DNA from 3 places in the Streptomyces sp. NPDC048257 genome. Region 3 is predicted to be linked to each of the others. Evidence: riboswitches for the same ligand, from Rfam matches in the RefSeq annotation. Region 3 holds a riboswitch; each other region holds the start of a gene.
What was found. A riboswitch is a leader RNA that binds a small molecule or an ion and turns the genes downstream of it on or off. The one in region 3 is predicted to bind cyclic di-AMP.
Positions count from the first base shown of each region.

Region 1: linked by a shared signal. The riboswitch ahead of ACGFZK_RS06210 (LysM peptidoglycan-binding domain-containing M23 family metallopeptidase) and the one ahead of ACGFZK_RS23795 (transglycosylase family protein) in region 3 are both predicted to bind cyclic di-AMP.
Region 2: linked by a shared signal. The riboswitch ahead of ACGFZK_RS29965 (M23 family metallopeptidase) and the one ahead of ACGFZK_RS23795 (transglycosylase family protein) in region 3 are both predicted to bind cyclic di-AMP.

Region 1 covers NZ_JBICZI010000002.1:482,512-486,376, forward strand. Annotated here, with positions in the region: gene ACGFZK_RS06205 (tyrosine-protein phosphatase) at 1-658, opposite strand, end outside; cyclic di-AMP (ydaO/yuaA leader) riboswitch at 951-1,147, shown strand; gene ACGFZK_RS06210 (LysM peptidoglycan-binding domain-containing M23 family metallopeptidase) at 1,152-2,114, shown strand; gene ACGFZK_RS06215 (SGNH/GDSL hydrolase family protein) at 2,278-3,075, shown strand; gene ACGFZK_RS06220 (MBL fold metallo-hydrolase) at 3,183-3,865, shown strand, end outside.
Region 2 covers NZ_JBICZI010000022.1:42,304-46,168, reverse strand. Annotated here, with positions in the region: gene ACGFZK_RS29970 (GntR family transcriptional regulator) at 44-721, opposite strand; gene ACGFZK_RS29965 (M23 family metallopeptidase) at 919-1,722, opposite strand; cyclic di-AMP (ydaO/yuaA leader) riboswitch at 1,735-1,894, opposite strand; gene ACGFZK_RS29960 (M16 family metallopeptidase) at 2,112-3,479, opposite strand; gene ACGFZK_RS29955 (M16 family metallopeptidase) at 3,500-3,865, opposite strand, start outside.
Region 3 covers NZ_JBICZI010000013.1:68,122-71,986, reverse strand. Annotated here, with positions in the region: gene ACGFZK_RS23805 (cytochrome P450) at 1-375, shown strand, start outside; gene ACGFZK_RS23800 (transglycosylase family protein) at 479-1,519, shown strand; cyclic di-AMP (ydaO/yuaA leader) riboswitch at 1,796-1,968, shown strand; gene ACGFZK_RS23795 (transglycosylase family protein) at 1,972-2,667, shown strand; gene eno (phosphopyruvate hydratase) at 2,953-3,865, shown strand, end outside.

The sequences.
Region 1 (3,865 bases), on a different contig from region 3:
CGTCGAAGAGCGGCGAGAGCAAGTCCATCACCTCGGGGGAGCGGGCGCCCGCCGACTCGTCGCTGCGGCGTACGCGGTAGCGGCGGTGCGGGGCGTTCGACTCCAGGTAGTCCGTCACGATCGCCTCGCGCTCGACGCCCAGCGCGAGCAGGGTGACGGCGATCGACAGACCGGCCCGGTCCTTGCCGGCCGCACAGTGCATGAGGGCGGGGACGCTGTCCTCGGCGAGGGCGTGGACGACCCGGCTGTGCTCGGCGGTGCGGTGCCGGATGATCCCGCGGTACGAGTCCGACATCCGGGCCGCGGCCTTGCCGTCGCCCAGGATCGAACGGAGCTGGACGAGGTCGCCGTCGCGGACCAGCCGCCAGAACTCCCGTCCGTCGGCCGGGTCGGAGAGCGGGATGTTGACGTTCCGGACGCCGGGCAGTTCGACGTCCGGCCCCTCCAGCGCGTGGTCGGCGTTGTTGCGGAAGTCGAAGATGGTGTGGAGCCCGAGCGACACGAGGAACTGTGCATCGCTTTCGGTGGCATGTGCCAGATGTCCGCTTCGGAACAGTCGTCCCGTCATGACCGTTCGGCCATCGGAAGTCGGCAATCCGCCTACATCGCGGAAATTGCGCACCCCGGTCAGCTCCGGCTCCTGTATCTGCTGGGTCAAAGCAACTCCTCCGCCACGTCGTGGGCCCTCTGTCCGAATTACACTGTTTGGCGCCAACTTGCCATATCCGGAGGCGAGATCGGGCACGTCCCCGTGAGCCAGATCATACGGTGACCGTGAGTGCCTGATCGCTAAAGGCGAATGGCCCCGTCGGAGCGGTTGTTGACGGTGCGGAATGGACGGAGGGTGACCGTAATTCCTTCGATCCCTCATACCTGTGATTCCGTCAGGGAATTCGTGGCTTGTTCCGTGTGGCCGCAAGGGATTACCTTCGCGATCGATCCGGGTGGACCGCCAAATCCTGCCGCCTCCCGGAAACCGCACCCGACCTATTCGCGCGGCAGGAGCGGGGGAACCAGGTAAGCCGCTGTCCCGGAGATCTTTTCGCCGGGACGGCTCGGGGTGAAGCCGTTCATGTCCCGTACATGTACGGCCGGACATCTCCAGTCCGAACCCGACAGCTCACCTCGCAGGCGCCGGAGAGGAATTCGTCATGCCTGCAAAGGGTAAGCACCGCCGTCCCAAGTCCCTTTCCCTTTCGCGCGGTTTCGCCGTCGCCGGAACCGGTGGCGCGGCCCTCGCGCTGCCGCTGATCGGTGCCGCCGGCGCCCACGCGGCCGGTGCCCCGGCCGCCGCGACCGCCGTGGCCCCCGCGGTGGCTCCGCAGGTCCCCGTCGCGCTGCAGGCGGCCCCCGTCGCCGCCGTGCAGGCCGCGCCGACCGTCTACACGGTCGTGCCGGGCGACTACCTCTCCAAGATCGCCGCTGAGCGCCACCTGTCCGGCGGCTGGGAGCAGCTGTACGCCGACAACCGCGAGGCCGTCGGCACCGACCCGTCGCTGATCCACCCGGGTCTGGAGCTGACCCTCGGCGCTCCGGGCGAGGCGGCTCCGTCCGGCGCCGCCCCCGAGGCCGACGCCAAGCCGGCCGCGAAGGCCGCGCCCGAGAAGTCCGCCCCGTCCGTCCGCAAGCAGACCGGGAAGGCCGCCCCGGCGCAGCGGGAGTCCGCCCCCCAGGCTCCGGCCGAGGCCCCCGCCGCGCCGCAGTCGGCCGCCGGCTTCGTGGCCCCGGTCAGCGGTGGGATCTCCACCCAGTACAAGGTCGCGGGCGCCATGTGGTCCTCCGGTTACCACACCGGCGTCGACTTCATCGCGAGCTCCGGCACCAGCGTCAGGGCCGTCGGCGCGGGCACCGTGGTCTCCGCCGGCTGGAGCGGCTCGTACGGCAACGAGGTCGTCATCCGGCACGCGGACGGCAAGTACTCCCAGTACGCCCACCTGTCCCAGCTCTCCGTCTCCTCCGGCCAGAGCGTCACCGCCGGCCAGTCCATCGGCCTCTCCGGCTCCACCGGCAACTCGACCGGCCCGCACCTCCACTTCGAGATCCGCACGAGCCCGTCCTACGGCTCCGACCTGGACCCGATCGCCTACCTCCGCTCGAAGGGCGCGAGCCTCTGACGGCACCCGCCGTCGGAGCACCGACCCGCGTGAGGCCGGGACCCGAGGGGGGTCCCGGCCTCATGTGTACTTATTCCTTATCCCCCGCGTGGTAGAGATCACGGTCCGTCAACCCCCTATTACGTTGGCGTAGGTTGCTTGCGGGAGTGAAGGATGGTGTCCCGTGGCAGCGACGACGACGAAACTCAAGACCATCGGCTCGTACGCGGCGATCGGGGACAGCTTCACCGAAGGCGTGGGGGACCCGGGACCCGGGGATTTCTATCTCGGCTGGGCGGACCGGCTCGCCGTGCTCCTGGCCGATCAGCGCGAAGAGCACGACTTCCGGTACGCGAATCTGGCGGTGCGGGGGAAGCTCCTCGACCAGATCGTGGCCGACCAGCTTCCGAGGGCCAAGGCCCTCGCACCCGATCTGGTGACCTTCTGCGCGGGCGGCAACGACATCATCCGGCCCGGCACCGACCCGGACGACGTGGCCGAGCGCTTCGAGGCGGCCGTGGCCGACCTCGCCGCGTCCGTGGGCCAGGTCATGATCACCACGGGCTTCGACACCCGGGGCGTACCGGTGCTCAAGCACCTCCGCGGCAAGGTCGCGACGTACAGCGCGCACGTCCGCGCCATCGCCGACCGCTACGACTGCCCGGTGCTCGACCTCTGGTCGCTGAGATCCGTACAGGACCGGCGGGCGTGGGACACGGACCGGCTGCACCTCTCGCCCGAGGGTCACACCCGGGTCGCGCTGCGCGCCGCCCAGGTGCTCGGGCTGGACGTGCCGACCGACCCCGACCAGCCGTGGCCCCCGCAGCGGCCGCGCGGCTCGGTGGACGTGACCCGGGACAACATCCAGTGGGCGCGCGAGCACCTCGTACCGTGGATCGGCCGGCGGCTGCGCGGGGAGTCCTCCGGGGACCACGTCGAGGCGAAGCGGCCGGACCTGCTGCCGCTCCGGTCCCGGTCGTAGTCCCTGCCGCGGTCGCGGGGGCCGCAAGCGGAATCCTTCGGGGCCGGTGTGCGTTGGGATGGTCGTAGAGATACGACCATCCTGACCCCACCCTCCCTGGAGGCGCTTTGACCGGCTCCCGTCCCCTGCGTCCGCGGCTGCGCGCCCTGCGGCCCGAAGCCTTCGGTGCGGACCCGTCCGGTGCCCGGCTGGAGCGGATCCACCGTTCGCCGAACTTCGCCGACGGCGTCTTCCAGAACCCGGTCGGGGCCCGGAACAGGCCCTCGGGTTCGATGACGGAGTTCGCCAAGATCTACTTCCACCGCGAGCAGCGGGTCCGGCGCAGCCCCGCCGCGCCGATGCCCGTCCACCCGACGACCCTCGCGGACCTGGCGAAGCCGCCCGCGAGCGGCCTGCGGCTGACCTGGATGGGCCACTCCAGCGTGCTCGCGGAGATCGACGGGCGCCGGGTGCTGTTCGACCCGGTCTGGGGCGAGCGGTGCTCCCCCTTCCCCTTCGCCGGGCCCAAGCGGCTGCACCCGGTACCGGTCCCGCTGGCCTCGCTGGGCGAGGTCGACGTCGTGGTCATCTCGCACGACCACTACGACCACCTCGACCTGCCGACGATCAAGGTGCTGGCCGGTACGGACACGGTCTTCGCCGTTCCGCTGGGCGTCGGCGCGCACCTGGAGCGCTGGGGCGTACCGGCCGACCGGCTGCGCGAGCTGGACTGGAACGAGAGCACCAAGGTCGCCGGGCTCTCCCTCACGGCGACCCCCGCCCGCCACTTCTGCGGCCGCGGCCTGCGCAA
Region 2 (3,865 bases), on a different contig from region 3:
CGCAGCGAATTCGCGTGATTCCATCCTTTGTATACGGCGCCTGTTAATGCCGGCCGCTCGACATGTTTACGGCAGGTTGCGAAGTGCTCACCGCCGGGCGCAGCCGCAGCCGGTGCGCCCCCGCCGCCCGGTCGGCGTGCAGCGCGGTCAGCGACCGCGCCCGTTCGGCGTCGCCGCGCGCCACCGCGTCCACGATCGCGCCGTGCTCCGCCCAGGAGTCCACCGGCCGGACCGGCGCCTCCACCACGTACATCCAGGCGATCTTGTGCCGCATCTGCGTGAGCAACGCGATCAGCCCGGGGCTGCCGGAGGCCTGGGCGAGCGTCTCGTGGAACCAGCCGCCCAGGGACCGCAGATCCTCCCCCTGACCCCGCCTGGCCCGCTCCTGCCCCAGCCTGACCAGCCCGCGCAGCACCTTGAGGTGCGCGTCGGTGCGCCGCCGGGCGGCCCTGGCGGCCGCCAGGGGCTCCAGGAGCATCCGCAGCTCCAGCAGGTCCGCGGCCTCCTGCTCGGTCGGCTCGGCCACGCAGGCTCCGGCATGGCGCCGCGTGGTCACGAACCCCTCGGACTGCAGCGTCCGCAGCGCCTCGCGGACCGGGACGCGCGAGACCCCGTACCGGCGGGCCAGCACCTCCTCGGTCAGCCGGCCGCCGGGCTCGAAGACCCCGGAGACGATGTCGTCGCGGATTGCTGTGCATACCGCGTGCGCAGGAATACGCAAGACCGAACCTCCGCCTATTTCCGACTGCCAGCCTCTTTACGCGCACCAGCGCGCGTACTGCGACTCTATTGCAACACACGATGATTTCCGAGAGCCGCCGGAAATACGAAACATCTGCACAGGGGCGTAACAGCACAACACAAAGACCCCGGCTCGGGGAGCCGGGGTCTTCGGTGAAGCGGTGCGGCGAAGCAGGGTCAGAGGTCGACGCCGTGCGAGCGCAGGTACGCGACCGGGTCGATGTCCGAGCCGTACTGCGAGCCCGTGCGGGCCTCGAAGTGCAGGTGCGGGCCGCTGGAGTTGCCGGTGGAGCCCGACAGGCCGATCTGCTGGCCGGGGGTGACCTGCTGGCCGACGGAGACGTCGAGCGAGGTCATGTGCCCGTACTGGGTGTACGTACCGTCGTTGTGCTTGATCACGACGTTGTTGCCGTACGCGCCACCCCAGCCGGCCTCGACGACGGTGCCGACGCCCACCGCGTGGACCGAGGAGCCGGAGGCGGCGTGGAAGTCGATGCCCGTGTGGCTGCCGGAGGACCACATGCCGCCGCCCGCGTGGTACTGCGTGCTGACGTACGAGCCGTCCACCGGGGCGACGAACGTGTTGAGGCGCTTGCGCTCCTCCTCGCGGGCCGCACGCTCGGCGGCCTCGCGCTCGGCCTTCGCCTTGGCCTCGGCGAGGCGCTTGCCCTCCGCGGCCCGCTGCTTCGCGTCGGCCTCGGCCTGCGCCTTGGCGGCGGCCTTCTCGGCGGCGCGGTGCTGGGCGTCGGCCTGGTCGGCAATGTCGCCGGCGAGGTCCTCGGCGACGACCACGGCGCCCAGGCCGCCGTCCTGGCCGAGGTTGCTGCTGTGGTTGTCCGCGGCGAAGGCCGGGGCGGCGAGGGAGCCGACGACACCCGTGGTGGCGATCGCGGCGATACCGGCGTAACCGGCGGTCTTGCGGCTCAGACGGCTGGAACCACGGTGCTTACCGGAGCCAGCGGGACGACTGCCAAACGCCATGAAGGGTTTGATCCTTTCCTTCCTTCTCGCCTACCGGGTTAGCTGACGGGTTCGGAGCAGGAAGGTCTCCTACGGGCCTCCTCTTGCGAGGGGGTCCGATTCACCCCAGGGACACATGTGGGTCCCCGGCTCCCCAGGCTCGCGCCTGACGGGGACTCGGCGATCGCTGTCCGGTGCCGCGGGTGCGGCGGGCACGACTGACGAACAGCACGGCCGACGCTAGGCGGATCATCAGTCAATCGCCAAACAGACGCGGCTTTTTGTTGCGTACGCCACACCACATAAAAGCAACCTCACCACTAAACGGACAAAAGGGGTTCTGGTGAACAAGTCACCAGAACCCCTTGCCGAAACCTTCGGCCGGCCCTCAAGGGGCCGTCACCCGAGCGTCAGTTGGAGACGACCGTGACCTCGCCGATCCCGAGGGCCCGTACGGGCTCCTCGATCAGCGCCGCGTCGCCCACCAGGACGGTGACCAGCCGGTCCGCCGGGAAGGCCTTCACGACCGCCGAAGTCGCCTCCACCGTGCCGGTTTCCGCCAGCTGGGCGTACAACTGCGCCTGGTAGTCGTCCGGCAGCTCCTGCTCGACCTGGTCGGCCAGGGTGCCCGCGACCGAGGCCGCCGTCTCGAACTTCAGCGGGGCCACGCCCACCAAGTTCTGTACGGCGACATCGCGTTCCGCGTCGGTCAGACCGCCCTCCGCGAGGGTGCGCAGCACCTTCCAGAGGTCCTCCAGCGCCGGTCCGGTGTTCGGGGTGTCCACCGAGCCGCTGATGGCGAGCATCGAGGCGCCCTTGCCGTCCGCGGTGGAGCGCAGCACCTGGCCGAAGGCGCGCACGCCGTAGGTGTACCCCTTCTCCTCGCGCAGCACCTTGTCCAGGCGGGAGGTGAGGGTGCCGCCCAGGCAGTACGTGCCGAGCACCTGGGCCGCCCACAGCCGGTCGTGGCGGTCCGCCCCGATCCGGCCGATCAGCAGCTGCGTCTGGACCGCGCCGGGGCGGTCCACGATGACCACGCGGCCGGTGTCGTCCGCGGTCACCGGCGGCACCGGCAGTGCCGCGGCGGTGTTGCCCGTCCAGGCACCCAGGGTGTCCGCCAGCACGGCGTCCAGGTCGATGCCGGTCAGGTCGCCGACGACCACCGCGGTGGCGGTGGCGGGGCGTACGTGAGCCTCGTAGAAGGCGCGTACGGCGGCGGAGTCGATCCGGGCGACCGTCTCCTCGGTGCCCTGGCGCGGCCGGGACATCCGCAGGGTGGCCGGGAAGAGCTCCTTGGAGAGCTGCTTGGCGGCACGGCGCTGCGGGTTGGCCAGCTCGTGCGGGATCTCGTCGAGCCGGTTGCGCACCAGCCGGTCGACCTCGGCGTCGGAGAAGGCCGGGGCGCGGAGCGCCTCGGCGAGCAGACCCATCGCCTTGGCCAGCCGGGAGGCCGGGACCTCCAGCGAGACCCGGATGCCCGGGTGGTCGGCGTGCGCGTCGAGGGTGGCGCCGCAGCGCTCCAGCTCGGCTGCGAACTCCTCGGCGGAGTGCTTGTCGGTGCCCTCGGAGAGCGCCCGCGCCATGATGGTCGCCACGCCGTCCAGGCCCTCGGGCTCGGCGTCGAGCGGGGCGGCGAGGTTGACCTCGACCGCGACGACCTGCTGGCCCGGCCGGTGGCAGCGCAGCAGGGTCAGCCCGTTGGACAGCCGGCCGCGGTCGGGGGCCGGGAAGGCCCACGGCTGCGGCTCGCCGGCCTGCGGGCGCGGGTGGAAGGTCATCGTGACGGCTGCGGTGTCGCTCACTGCTCCGCCCCCTCGTTCTCGTCGGACTCGCCGTGCTGGTCGGACTCGTCGTTCTCGTCGTTCTCGTCGGCTGCGAGCGGCTCGTAGACGAGCACCGCGCGGTTGTCCGGGCGCAGACGGGCCGCGGCCACGGCCTGCACCTCCTCGGCGGTGATGTCGAGGACGCGCTGGACGGCGGTCAGCGCCAGCTGCGGGTCGCCGAACAGCACCGCGAAGCGGCACAGTTCGTCGGCGCGTCCGGCCACCGTGCTCAGCCGGTCCAGCCACTCGCGCTCGAGCTGTGCCTGGGCGCGCTCCATCTCCTCGGCCGTCGGGCCCTCGGCGGCGAACCGCGCGAGCTCCTCGTCCACGGCCGCCTCGAT
Region 3 (3,865 bases):
GACGGCCCCGTGGAGCTGGCGACCTGGCGGTTCGCCACCGAGCCGCTGACCCTCGGCGGCATGCACGTCGACGTCGGCGATCCGGTCCTGGTCGTCCTCGCGGCCGCCGACCGGGATCCCGAGCGGTTCGCCGACCCGGACACCCTCGACCTCTCCCGGACCGACAACCAGCACCTCGGGTACGGACACGGCATCCACTACTGTGTGGGCGCCCCGCTCGCCCGGCTCGAGGGACAGACCGCGCTCGCGACCCTGCTGACCCGTCTGCCCGATCTGGAGCTCGCCGTTCCGCCCCAAGACCTGCGCTGGCGTGGGGGGTTGATCATGCGAGGGCTGCGTACTCTTCCCGTTCGCTTCACGGCTCAAAACACTTAAGCGGAATCTGATTAAAAGTCAGATCCAGCTTGAACTTGTGACAATCGTTCGAAGGCCGCTAGGTTCTGCCGTTACCCCGCTGTTATGCGAAAGGTGCACCTACATGCGTTCCGGGAACGGCCGTCACAGACGCCCCCGCCAGGTCCCCGCGCTGGTCGTCACAGCCGGAGTCACTGGCTCCGCGTTGGCTCTGCCGCTGTTGGCGGCAACCAGCGCCACCGCCGCCGACACGTCCACATGGGACAAGGTCGCCGAGTGCGAGAGCGGTGGCTCCTGGAGCGCCAACTTCGGCAGCGGCGCGTACGGCGGACTGCAGTTCACCCAGGAGCAGTGGCAGGGCGCCGGCGGGCTCGACTTCGCCGAGCGCCCCGACCTGGCGAGCCGGTCCCAGCAGATCGCCGTGGCCGAGCGGGTGCTGGCCTCGCAGGGTCCGCAGGCGTGGCCGCTGTGCGCGGCCTCGGCCGGACTGGACGGGAAGAGCCCCGCCGCGCAGGTGGACCCCGGTCTGCCCGGCGGCGGCAAGGGCCCGCTCGCCCCCACGCAGTCCCGCCCGGACGACAGCGTTCCGTCCACCGCGGGCGAGAAGCCGTCCACGGACTACGGTTCGCCGACGCCGACCCCGGGTCCGTCGGACACCCCGTTCCTCATCCCCGACGCCCCGTCCGTCGGACTGCCCGTCATGCCCGCACCGGACATCCCGACGACGCCCCCCGTCGACCCGACGGCGCCGGCCCAGCCGGGCGACCCGGCCACCACGCCGGCCCCCGTCGACCCGACGGCTCCGACGCTGCCGGTGGACCCGACCGCGCCCACGACCCCGCCCGCGACGCCCGGCCTGCCCCCGGTCGACCCGACGGCCCCCGCGGCCCCGGGGACCCCCGGGACCCCGGAGGACCCGGCCACCACTCCCGTCGAGGGCAGCGGCAAGCACCGCGGCGCCCCGGCGGCCGAGCCGGCGGCGCCCTCTGACGCCCCGTCGAGCCCCACGTACACGGTCCAGGCGGGCGACAGCCTGGCCACCATCGCGGTTGCCAAGGGCGTAAAGGGGGGCTGGAACGGTCTCTACGAGGCCAACGAGCAGGTCATCGGCGAGGACGCCGATCTGATCAAGCCCGGCCAGAACCTGGATCTAACCGTCCAATAGGGACAGTTCAGTTATCCGGTAAGAGTTGAATGTCGCTTTTCGGCAAGTGAGACATGCGTCTCTTCCGGTCAACTGGCGTGTCTCGCCCCGGGGCTTCCGCAAACCCCGGCCTCACCTGCGCAAACACCCCCTGGAGGGACGCAAGTAGGGGCCCTCTCTCCCCGATGTCGCTCGTTGAACATCGGGGAGAGACCTGTCTACCTTCTGAATCGCTCGCCACCGCGGGCTCCTTCGACCGCATCGCCGAATCCTGCCGGCGGACGGGGGGAACAGTCGTCGCGTCAAGCGCCGAAGGCAGGAGCGGGGGAACCAAGGTAGGTGCCGGGAGCGGCCGTTGAGAGACGGTCACGCCACCGGCTTGGGGTTAAGACGTGCGCTAGGTCGCACGGCCGGGCAACTCACTCGCCCGAACCCGACAGCTCACCTCGTAGGCGTCGGTGAGGAGAAACTCCATGCTGCTTTCCGGCAAGGGCAAGCACCGTCGCGGTACTGCCATCCAGCGGTCCGTCCGCATCGCAACGCTCGCCGGTGTCGCCGGTGTGGCCGTGGCCGCCCCCCTGATGGCCGCGGGCACCGCCAGCGCCGCCACCGGTTCCGAGTGGGACAAGGTCGCGCAGTGCGAGTCCGGTGGCAACTGGGCCATCAACACGGGCAACGGCTACTACGGCGGCCTGCAGTTCTCGTCCTCCACGTGGGCCGGGTTCGGCGGCAAGTCGTACGCCCCGCAGGCCAACCAGGCCTCCAAGGCGCAGCAGATAGCCGTCGCGGAGAAGGTCCTCAAGAGCCAGGGCAAGGGTGCCTGGCCGTCCTGCGGCAAGGGCCTGTCGAACTCCTCGTACACCGGTGGCGGCACCGAGACCAAGCCGCAGCCGAAGCCGAAGACCGAGACGAAGGCCGCACCGAAGGCCGCGCCGAAGAAGGAGACCAAGCGCGCCGAGGCTCCGGTCACCCGCTCCGAGCGCACCGAGGCTCCGTCCGCGCCGAAGACCGGCAACGGCTCGTACGAGGTCAAGGCGGGCGACACGCTGGGCACCATCGCCGAGGTCAACGGCGTCAAGGGCGGCTGGGAGAAGCTCTTCGAGCTGAACAAGGACATCGTCTCGGACGCCGACCTGATCTTCCCGGGCCAGAAGCTGAAGCTCAGCTGAACACTGCGGCAAAAGCCGCAAAACCCTGCGCGCGACGTCCTCTGACCGTGTGCAGGATTCCATCGCCCGGCGCGTGCCCCACGCGCCGGGCGGTGCTGTTCGTGGCCGCCGAAGGCCGATGATCAAGCGACCTATGTCCCGGAAGAGGGGTATTCGGTCCCTTTTTCGTCCCAGGGTCCGGGCGGTCGGACGGTCGAGTGCCCGGAGCCGGTTAGGCTCTAAGCGGCAAGGCCATCCCACGGCCTGACACGCCACCGCACACCCAGCGTCACATCCCAGAAGGAGATGCTCGTGCCGTCCATCGACGTCGTCGTAGCCCGGGAAATCCTGGACTCCCGAGGCAACCCCACGGTCGAGGTCGAGGTGGGCCTCGACGATGGCAGCACCGGCCGTGCTGCAGTTCCGTCCGGCGCCTCCACCGGTGCATTCGAGGCCATCGAGCTCCGTGACGGTGACCCCGACCGCTACTTCGGCAAGGGTGTCGAGAAGGCCGTCCTCGCCGTCATCGAGCAGATCGGCCCGGAGCTCGTCGGCTACGACGCCACCGAGCAGCGGCTGATCGACCAGGCCATGTTCGACCTGGACGCCACCGACAACAAGGGCTCGCTCGGCGCCAACGCCATCCTCGGCGTCTCCCTGGCCGTCGCGCACGCCGCGTCCGAGGCCTCGGACCTTCCGCTCTTCCGCTACCTCGGCGGTCCGAACGCGCACCTGCTGCCCGTTCCGATGATGAACATCCTCAACGGTGGGTCGCACGCCGACTCCAACGTCGACATCCAGGAGTTCATGATCGCCCCCATCGGCGCGGATTCCTTCTCCGAGGCGCTGCGCTGGGGTGCCGAGGTCTACCACACCCTCAAGAAGGTCCTGCACACCAAGGGCCTCTCCACCGGTCTGGGCGACGAGGGCGGCTTCGCCCCGAACCTGGAGTCCAACCGCGCCGCGCTCGACCTCATCGTCGAGGCCATCAAGCAGGCCGGCTACACCCCGGGCAAGGACATCGCGCTCGCGCTCGACGTCGCCGCGTCCGAGTTCTACAAGGACGGCAAGTACGAGTTCGAGGGCCAGTCCCGCTCGGCCGCCGAGATGACCGAGTACTACGAGGAGCTCGTCTCCGCGTACCCGCTCGTCTCCATCGAGGACCCGCTGTACGAGGACGACTGGGCCGGCTGGAAGGTCATCACCGACCGCCTCGGCG